DNA from 3 places in the Mesorhizobium sp. WSM4829 genome. Region 2 is predicted to be linked to each of the others. Evidence: predicted binding sites of a transcription regulator. Region 2 holds the regulator's gene; each other region holds the start of a gene.
What was found. The regulator PhoB, encoded in region 2, activates phosphate uptake and scavenging genes when phosphate is short. The targets are predictions, from matches to a motif close to TGTCATNNANCTGTCAT.
Positions count from the first base shown of each region.

Region 1: the regulator PhoB is predicted to act here: its motif matches at 1,711-1,727, upstream of olsB (l-ornithine N(alpha)-acyltransferase).
Region 3: the regulator PhoB is predicted to act here: its motif matches at 1,841-1,857, upstream of phnF (phosphonate metabolism transcriptional regulator PhnF).

Region 1 covers NZ_JBVVQJ010000051.1:5,197-8,470, reverse strand. Annotated here, with positions in the region: gene AC0L17_RS30895 (trimeric intracellular cation channel family protein) at 54-686, shown strand; gene olsB (l-ornithine N(alpha)-acyltransferase) at 772-1,647, opposite strand; gene AC0L17_RS30885 (response regulator) at 1,825-3,274, opposite strand, start outside.
Region 2 covers NZ_JBVVQJ010000006.1:161,694-164,967, reverse strand. Annotated here, with positions in the region: gene pstB (phosphate ABC transporter ATP-binding protein PstB) at 1-228, shown strand, start outside; gene phoU (phosphate signaling complex protein PhoU) at 264-971, shown strand; gene phoB (phosphate regulon transcriptional regulator PhoB) at 988-1,677, shown strand; gene AC0L17_RS08425 (ROK family protein) at 1,798-3,045, opposite strand.
Region 3 covers NZ_JBVVQJ010000030.1:15,305-18,578, forward strand. Annotated here, with positions in the region: gene AC0L17_RS24625 (zinc-binding alcohol dehydrogenase family protein) at 41-1,057, shown strand; gene phnF (phosphonate metabolism transcriptional regulator PhnF) at 1,066-1,815, opposite strand; gene phnG (phosphonate C-P lyase system protein PhnG) at 1,939-2,403, shown strand; gene phnH (phosphonate C-P lyase system protein PhnH) at 2,403-3,014, shown strand; gene AC0L17_RS24645 (carbon-phosphorus lyase complex subunit) at 3,016-3,274, shown strand, end outside.

The DNA.
Region 1 (3,274 bases), on a different contig from region 2:
CTTCGTGCTATTCATACATCCCTATTCACCCGCTCTCCTACTCCGCTATGCCCTTGAACCCGATCGAGCTTCTCGACTATGCCGGTGTCGCCGTCTTCGCGGCGACCGGTGCGCTGGCCGCTTCGCGCAAGCAGCTCGACATCATCGGCTTTCTGTTCCTGGCCAGCGTCACCGGCATCGGCGGTGGCACGTTTCGTGACGTCATCCTCAATCTGCCGGTCTTCTGGGTTACCAACTCTGGCTATGTGCTGATCTGCGCGGTGGTGGCGATGCTTGTCTTTTTCGGGGCGCACCGTCTCGAATCCCGCTGGAAATTACTGCTCTGGCTCGACGCCGTCGGCCTCGCCGCGTTTTCGGTGATGGGTGCCGCCAAGGGCCTGGCCATCACCGGCTCGCCGGTCGTGTCCGTTGTTACCGGCGTGCTCACCGCCACGTTCGGCGGGATCTTGCGCGACCTGCTGGCCGGTGAGGCTTCGGTGCTCTTGAGACCAGAAATCTATGTCACCGCCGCCCTTGCGGGTGCCATCCTGTTTACAACAGGCGATCTCGCCGGACTGCCGCCGCTCGCCTCGGGCCTGGTGGGCTTCATAGCCGCTTTCTGCGTGCGTGGCGGCGCGCTTAAGTTCGGCTGGGCCTTTCCGTCCTACAAGAGCCGGCCCGGCCGGCGGCCGGAAGATATTCCGTGAAATGAGGGCGAGTAGCGAATAGGGACAACGATCCGCAGCGAATTGGCGGAACTCTCGCTACTCGCTATTCGCTACTCATTGGAATTCAGGCGGCGAAGCGCTGGGCTTCCCCGCCATAATAGCTGACGTAGCGGGCGCCGATCTCCTTGACCGGCATCACCACGAACACGTCGACCGTCGAGAATTCGCGGTCGATGACGCAGCCGTCGCCGATGCGCGCGCCGACGCGCAGATAGCCCTTGACCAGCGGTGGCATCGCCGCGATCGCGGCCTTGGCGTTGACCGCCTCGATCGGCATCAAATCCATGGAACAGTAGCGGCCGGCGACGGCGCGCACGTCCCAGGCCGAATTCGTCCGGCAGTGATGGGCGAGATAGGTCAGCGCTTCGGCGTGTGCCGCCGGCACGGTGCCGGGGAACGAGGCGCAACCGGTCATCACGCCGATCCCATAATGGTTGATATAGGCCCAAATACCTTGCCAGAGCGCCTCGATGGTGCGCTTCGAGCGGTATTCCGGCAAGACGCAGGAACGGCCGAGCTCGAGGAAACGCTGGCCGGGGTGGCGGGCGATAAGATTGGTCAGCTCAAACTCGCCCTCGGAATAGAAGCCGCCGGCCGCTGCCGCGATCTCCTGCCGCAACAGGCGGTAGGTGCCGACAATGCGGCGATGCTCGGGACCGGACAGCGAGGTGTCGAAGACGAGCAGATGATCACAGAGCGGATCAAAATGGTCGGCGTCGCGGCGGTCCTGCACCTGAAACAGGGTTTTCCTGGCGCCGAGCTCGTCATAGAACACCCGGTAGCGCACTTCCTGCGCGGCGGCGATCTCGGCCTCGTTGCGTGCGAGCCGCACTTCGAGGTTGCCGATACGGCCAAGCGCTTCGCCTTTTATGACAGCATCGACGTTGCGCCCGGTGAGCAAAGCACCCCTGGCGTTCGGCCGAGCGTCACATTCCGGCATAACTGTATGCACGAGTGATTCTCCTTCGAGCCATCCCTCTTGGCACGGGGATACGGCGTAGGTGCAACAGGATTGTGACAGTACCGTGATACGGCCCTGCCGGCAATACTTCGTCGGCTGGGCAACCCTTCAACCGGCTATGTTCTGCAGGTAAGCCAGGCAAGGACAGCCGGCGGATCAAGCGGCCACGTGACCCTCGACCGCATGGACAAGCGCGTCGGGGTCGAGCGGCTTGGTGACGAAGCCGCTGGCGCCATGGGCGAGCACTGCGTGGCGGGTCGTTTCCTGACTGTCCGCCGATAGCACCATGATCGGAACCGGCGACACGGCGGTCTCCTCCTCGTGCCGGCGGATGGCGGCGATCGCGTCCAGCCCGTCCATGACAGGCATGTGCAGATCCATCAGCACCACGTCGAAGCGGTACTTGTGGTCGGTGCCGGTGATGGCCTCGACGGCGGCCTTGCCGTTGCCGACCAGTTTCACGCGATGCCCGGCCTTCAGCAGCGTGGCACGGGCAAGCATGGCGTTGATGTCGTTATCCTCGGCGATCAGCACGGACAGGCCCCGCCGCCGGCCGCCAATGGCGCGGGCGGTTGGTGCGCCGCGCTTTTCCGGCTGCGGCTGGGTGAGGGCAGGCACGCTGCTGGTCAAAAGCACGCGAAGCAACGTTTCGCCACGCACCGGCCTTGCCAGAAAGGTGGCGTAGCCGCTGGCGCGGAACTCGCCCAGCATGCCGCGGTCGGTCGGTGCGATCAGTGTGATCGCCTCGCAATCGGCAAAGCCGCTCTGGCGAAGGCGCTTGAGCAACCTGCCGTCGCCTTCCTCCATGGCCGCATCGACCAAAAGCACGTCGCAGCCTTCGGCGAAGGACGCTGCCTGGGCGGCGGTGGTGGCCAGATCGACCCTGCCGCCATTGGCGCGGATGGTGCGGGCGATGGCGTCGGCCTCGATGGCGTTCTTCGACAGGATCACGGCGCGCCGCCCTGACAGCGCATCCCGACGGCTCTGCGGCGGCGCGGTGGCCGATATTGCAGGGATTTCGAAGACGAATTCCGAACCCTGGCCTAGCTGGCTCGACACCGAGATCGTGCCGCCCATGGCGATCACCAGGCGCCTGGAGATGGCAAGACCGAGCCCGGCGCCGCCATGCGCGCGGGTCGACGTGCCGTCAGCCTGTTCGAATTCCTCGAAGATGCGCTCCAAGTCGTCCTCGTGCAGGCCGGGACCGGTGTCGGTGACGGTGAAGCATATGCGGTCGGTGGTTTCGGTGCGGGCACGAGCGATGCTCACCAACACGCCGCCGCTGTCGGTGAACTTGATGGCGTTGCCGATGAGGTTGAGCAGCACCTGCCTGACCCTTCCAGGATCGGCTGATATCATCTGCGGCACGTCGGGTTCGACATGGCAGCCAAGGCCGATGTTCTTGGCGAAGGCACGCGCCGCCAGGAGTTCCACGATGTTGTCGGCGATCTCGCGCACCGACATTGGCTGCGGTTCGGGATCGAAGCGGCCGGCCTCGATCTTGGAATAGTCGAGCAGGTCCTCGATCAGCGCCAGCAGCGCGCTGGCCGAGGTCGAGATGGCGCCGACATAGGTCCGTTGTTGCGGCGAGAGCCCGGTGTCCGCC
Region 2 (3,274 bases):
GCGCTCGATCCAATCGCCACCGCTCGCGTCGAGGAACTGATCGACGAACTGCGCCAGAACTATACGATCGTCATCGTTACCCATTCGATGCAGCAGGCGGCGCGCGTGTCGCAACGCACGGCGATGTTCCATCTCGGCTACCTAGTCGAGGAGGGCGCGACCGACAAGATGTTCACCAACCCCGACGACAAGCGCACCCAGGACTACATCACCGGCCGGTTCGGCTGAGCGGTCCGGCGAATTTCGAACACGAGGACAGCACCATGGGTGAACACACCGTCGCATCTTTCGACGAGGAACTGGAGCACATCGACCGGCTGATCCGCGACATGGACGAGCTCGCCGCCGCGATGGTCGCAGCCTCGATCCGCGCGTTGCTTGCGTCGGACAATGCGATGGCGCAGCGCGTCGTCTCGGACGACGCCATCATGGATGCGCGGCAGCGCGAGCTCGACGACAGCGCCATCACGCTGATCGCCAAGCGGCAGCCGATGGCGCAGGATCTGCGCGCCGTGGTTGGCGCAATCCGCATGGCGGGCGATCTCGAGCGCATCGGCGATCTGGCCAAGAACATAGCTAAGCGGGTTAGCGCAGTCGGGCAGAGCGCGACGCCGCGGAATCTGTCGCACGGTATCGATGCGATGGCGGATCTCGTTCTTGTGCAGCTGCGCGGCGTGGTCGAGCACTATGTGTCGCGCGATGCCGGCGCGTTGAAGGAACTGCGCGCCGACGACCAGAAGATCGACGTGAAATACACGGCGGTTTTTCGCGAGCTCCTGACCTACATGATGGAGGATCCGCGCAACATCACCGCCTGCACGCACCTTCTGTTCTGCGCCAAGAATCTCGAGCGTATCGGCGATCACGTCACCAACATCGCCGAAAACGCCTATTTTGTCGTGACCGGGCAGCAATTGCCGGCGGATCGCCCGAAGCTCGACGAAACGACGATGTCGGCGCCAGCGACATGACAGGAGTGACCGGCCGATGATCGCGCCGCGCATCATGGTGGTGGAGGATGAAGAGCCGCTGGGCGTCCTTCTCCGTTACAATCTTGAATCCGAAGGCTATCAGGTCGAGGTGGTGACGCGCGGCGACGAGGCCGAAATCCGGCTGCAGGAAAACGTGCCCGATCTTTTGGTGCTCGACTGGATGGTGCCGGCGGTTTCCGGCATCGAGCTTTGCCGGCGCCTTCGGGTGCGCCCCGAAACCGAGCGGCTGCCGATCATCATGCTGACCGCGCGCGGCGAGGAGAGCGACCGGGTGCGCGGCCTTTCGACCGGAGCCGACGACTATCTGGTCAAGCCGTTCTCGACACCGGAATTCATGGCCAGGGTCAAGGCGCTGCTGCGCCGCGCCAAGCCGGAAGTGCTGTCCAGCGTGCTCAAGGTCGGCGACATCATGCTCGATCGTGAATCGCACCGGGTCTATCGCAAGAAGAGCGAGATCCGGCTCGGGCCGACCGAATTCCGGCTGCTCGAATTCATGATGCGGCACCCGGGCCGGGTCTTCTCGCGCAGCCAGTTGCTCGACAATGTCTGGGGCGAGACGATCTACATCGACGAGCGCACGGTGGACGTCCATGTCGGCCGGTTGCGCAAGGCGGTCAACAATGGTCGCATGCCCGATGTCATCCGCACCATCCGCGGCGCCGGCTATGCGATCAGGGAAGACTAGCTGATACCTGCGCTTCCGGCGTACCCCAAAGTACGCTCCGCTCCGGATCTCGGAACCCACCATTCTCGACTCGGCCTGACCTGAATCTCAACACACCCCAAGTCGCGACCCGGGAATCCTTCAAGCCACGTTCTTTCCGACCGAGCCGGCTCGTGCCTGGATGCTCGGCGCGAAAATCTCCTGGTCGACGAAGCTTAGCGCCCGCATGGCGCAGCCTTCGCGGATCAGCGGCAGCTCGTTCGGCTCGGTGTCGAAGGAAATCGAACCCGAATGCTGGCCGCCGGCGGTCTGGGCGATGGCCTCGCGCAGCGCCGGCTCGATCAGGTCGAAGGCGGTAGCGCTGGCGCCGACCATGGCCACCGGCGCCGGATCGATCAGCGCAAACAGGCTGCCGAGCCCGAAGCCGAGCGCCTCGCCGGCCTTGCGGTAGGCTTCGCGCTCCGGTCCGTCCGTCTCGCGCGCCCGGGCCGCCAGTGCCCGCATCTCGGCGTCGCTGACATCGGCGACCGGCTCGGCGTTCTCGCTCAACAGCCTTGCGTTGCGCCAGATGGCGTAGTTGCCGGCATAAGCCTCGACGCAACCGCGCCGCCCGCAGCGGCAAAGCGCGCCACCCGGCCGATGGATCATGTGGCCGAATTCGCCGCCTGAGGAGTGGGTGCCGGTGAACAGCTCGCCCTTCAGCACCAGCCCCATGCCGATGCCGTGCGAGAGCAGGATGGCGATGAAGTCATCGCGGTAGCGATCCGGGTGGCGCCAGCGCAGCGCCACGGCCATCATGTTGCAGTCGTTCTCCATGATGGCCGGGATGCCGAACTCGCGTTCCAGAATGTCGGCGAAGGCGATGTTCGTCTGCGGCGTGATCGGCGACCACAACATGGCGCGCGCGTGGGAATCGGTGATGCCCTGGATCGCCAGCGCGATGCGGGCGACGCTTTGGACATCGAGGTCGGGATCTTCGAGCCGGCGCCGGACGATGGCGACACATTCGCCGATCAGCGCGTCGCGCGACATGGTCAGCGTGTCCAGCCGGCGCTGGTCCTCGGCGACCACTTGTCCGGCATAATCGATGACGGCGACCGACAGGAAATTCAGCGACAACACGACGGCCAACACCGCAGCGGCTTGCGGATTGAGGCTGAGGCCGACCTGCGGCCGGCCGCGTTTCAGCGAAACCGTCTCGCTCGCCTTGCTCTCGGCCAGGATGCCTTCCTGGATCAGGTCGGCAGAGATCGCCGATATGGTCGAATGGCTGAGGCCGGTGGTCGCGGCGATCTCGGTCCGCGACGGCTGGCCTGCCCGGCGCACGGCCGAAATCACCATCGCCCGGTTGCGCCGGCGCAGATCGTCATGACGGATTCCCACCGACATTTTTGTTTCCTCCTCATCGCCGCGGCCGCTCATGAATCGGAAGCCGTCGGTAATGTGCGACAAATACTGGCAGAAGCAGAAGGGGCTGTCATTATTTATTCCGAGGCTCGAAAAAAAGCCCCGACAGGACGTCAAAATCCCTCAGAATTGGTGTTGACAGTGCTTCGGCGTTGGACCAGTATTTTTTCGAGGCTCGAAAAAATAGAGCCTTTGTGCCGGCCTTCGGGCC
Region 3 (3,274 bases), on a different contig from region 2:
CGATCGGGCCGGCGACGCCATGAACCGACTGGATCAAAGCATGAAAGCCGTCATCTGCCGTTCGCCCGGCGATCTTGTTGTGGAAGACCGCCTGGCGCCGGGCACACCACCGCCGGGCTGGGCGCTGGTCGCGGTCAGTCATGTCGGCATCTGCGGCACCGACTATCACATCTTCGAGGGCAAGCATCCGTTCCTCGCCTATCCCCGCATCATGGGTCACGAGGTCTCCGGCACCGTGATCGAGGCCGGCGAAGGCGTCGACCTGCCGGTGGGCGAGCCGGTGATCATCAACCCGTATCTCGCTTGCGGCAAATGCATCGCCTGCCGTCAAGGCAAGCCGAATTGCTGCGTCGGGATCGAAGTGCTCGGCGTCCACCGCGACGGCGCCATGTGCGAACGGATCCTGGTGCCGGCGCAAAATCTTTACCCGGCCAACGGCCTGTCGCTGGCCGATGCCGCCGCCGTCGAATTCCTGGCAATCGGGGCGCATGCCGTGCGGCGCTCGCTGGCTGATCCCGGCGCGCGCGCGCTGGTCATCGGCGCCGGGCCGATCGGCCTCGGCACGGCGCTGTTTGCCCGCATTGCCGGCCTCGACGTAACGCTGCTCGACATGAGTGCGGAGAGGCTGGGTTTTGCTGCAAGCGAACTCGGCTTCGCCACCCTCGACGCATCACGGCAGTCTGCGACCGATCTGGTGCGCGAGGCGACCAACGGCGAAGGTTTTGACGTGATTTTCGATGCCACCGGCAACACCCAGTCCGTGCAGTCGGCCTTCGCCCATGTCGCGCATGGCGGGACGCTGGTCCTGGTCAGCGTCGTCAAGGACGACATCGTCTTTTCCGATCCCGAATTCCACAAGCGTGAGATGACGCTGATCGGCAGCCGCAACGCTCTGCGCGCTGACTTCGACCATGTCGCTGCCTCGATCCGCGATGGTGCTGTGCCGCTGGCAAAGCTCGTCACCCATCGCACGACGCTTGGCGACACGCCGCGCGACCTCGCCCGCTGGGCACATGCGAAATCCGGCCTGATCAAGGCCGTCATCCAGGTCGGATAAGACCGGACCTAAAGCGCCGATATCCTGAGCTCGACGCGCTCGGCCGGAAACCGCGTTTCGGCGAACTGGATCGGCTGGCCGTCCGGCGTGACGTTGACGGCGACCGTGACCAGCACGATGGCGCCGGGCTGCAGATTAAGATCGGCAAGGTCGGCGGCGTCCGCATGACGGGCCGACAGCACCGTCGATTGCCTGAGATAGTCACCGATGCCGAAACGCTGGAATGAGGCGGTCACCGATCCGGTTTCGGCCATGGCGGCATCGATGCCGGCGAAGCGAGCCGCATCGAACCAGCCGGTGGCACGCGAGACCGGTTGCCCATCGGCTTCGCCGCGTGTCTCGAGGCGTATGACAGTCGAGCCCCTGGCAAGCCCCAGCCCTTCGGCGACGCGCCGGCTGGCCGGCTCGACCGCCGATTCGAGCAGCACGCTGCGGCGCTCCGACGCCTGCCCTTGCAAGCCCTCCGAAAAACGGGTGCGGGCGCCGATCGGATAGGACAGCCGCTTGCGCGACAGCACAAAAGTGCCGCGCCCCTGTTCGGCCCTGAGCACGCCATCCTGCACCAGTGCGGCGATGGCGCTGCGCACCGTATGGCGGTTGACGCCATAGCGCTCGGCCAGTGCAACTTCCGGTGGCAACGCAGCATTCTCGGCAAAGTCGCCGACGGCGATCGAATGCAGGATCTGGTCGGCGATCTGCCGCCACAGCGAGACGCCGCTGCGCCGCTCCAAGCTGCTGGCCATCTGCTGACCGATCATCTCTTTGCCCCGATCTTTTCGGCCCTGTCATCCATCCGTCATGGACACGCATTAGAAAATAGATATAATTTGTATAATTGTCTATATCAATAGACGAATTTTCGATGCAAGGGAATGTCAACCATGCGAGGACAGGAAGCGCGCGATCAGCAGCTTGAGCGCAAGGCGGTCATGGCGACGCTGGCGCAATCGACCGGCGACGATATCGTCCGCCTCTGGAACGAAGCCGGCCTGCCTTCGGAAGCAGAGCTCCTGCGCGGCCCCGAAACCGGCCTGGTCACCGTGCGTGGCCGCATCGGCGGCGGCGGCGCGCCTTTCAACGTCGGCGAGGCGACAGTCACCCGCGCGACGGTGCGGCTGGCCTCGGGAGAAGTCGGCCACTGCTACGCGCTCGGCCGTGACAAGCAGAAAGCAAGACTGGCGGCGATCGCCGACGCGCTCTGGCAGGATCCCACCCGCCGCAACGAGGTCGAGAGCAAACTCATTGCGCCGCTGCAGGCCGCACTGGCCAGCAGACGTGAGCGGCGGCGCGCCGAGACGGCGGCAACGAAGGTCGATTTCTTCACCATGGTACGCGGAGAAGACTGATGGACATCGCAACCCAGGCGATCGAGGGCGGCTTTGTCGATCCGGTGTTCGACGCCCAGACGGTGTTCCGCGCCGTGATGGACGCAATGGCGCGGCCGGGCACCCTGCAGCCTCTGCCGGCCTTTGCCCGCCCGCCGGCGCCGCTGTCGGCCACCGCGGGCGCCATCGCGCTGGCGCTGTGCGACAACGACACGCCGCTCTGGTTCGACCTCGTCTTGCAGGCCCCAGCAGCGGTGAAATCCTGGCTCGGCTTCCACACCGGCGCGCCACTGGCCCACACGCCAGCCGATGCGCATTTCGCGCTGATCGCCACGCCGGCCGAGATGATGGCGCTCGACGGCTTTTCACAAGGCACCCAGGACTATCCCGACCGCTCGACGACGTTGATCCTGCAGGTCAGCGATCTCGCCTCAGGGGGCCCTCTGCTGCTCGAAGGTCCTGGCATCGAAACAACCGCGACAATCGCGCCGGCGCAGATGCCGCGCCACTTCGTCGAACAATGGAAGCAGAACAATCAGCGTTTCCCCCGTGGTGTCGACATTATCCTCGCCACCCCGGAAGGCGTTGCCTGCCTGCCGCGCACGACGCGCATCAAGACGATGGAGGCGTGATATGTATGTCGCGGTAAAAGGCGGTGAAGCGGCCATTGCCAACGCCCACGCCCTGCTCGCCGACCGCCGCCGCGGCGACCGTTCCGTGCCGGCGCTGCGCCTCGACCAGATCGTCGAGCAGCTGGCGCTCGGCGTCGACCGGGTGATGAGCGAAGGTTCGCTCTACGATCGCGAATTGGCGGCGCTGGCCATCGTTCAGGCGCGCGGCGACATGATCGAGGCGATCTTCCTGGTTCGCGCCTATCGCACCACGCTGCCGC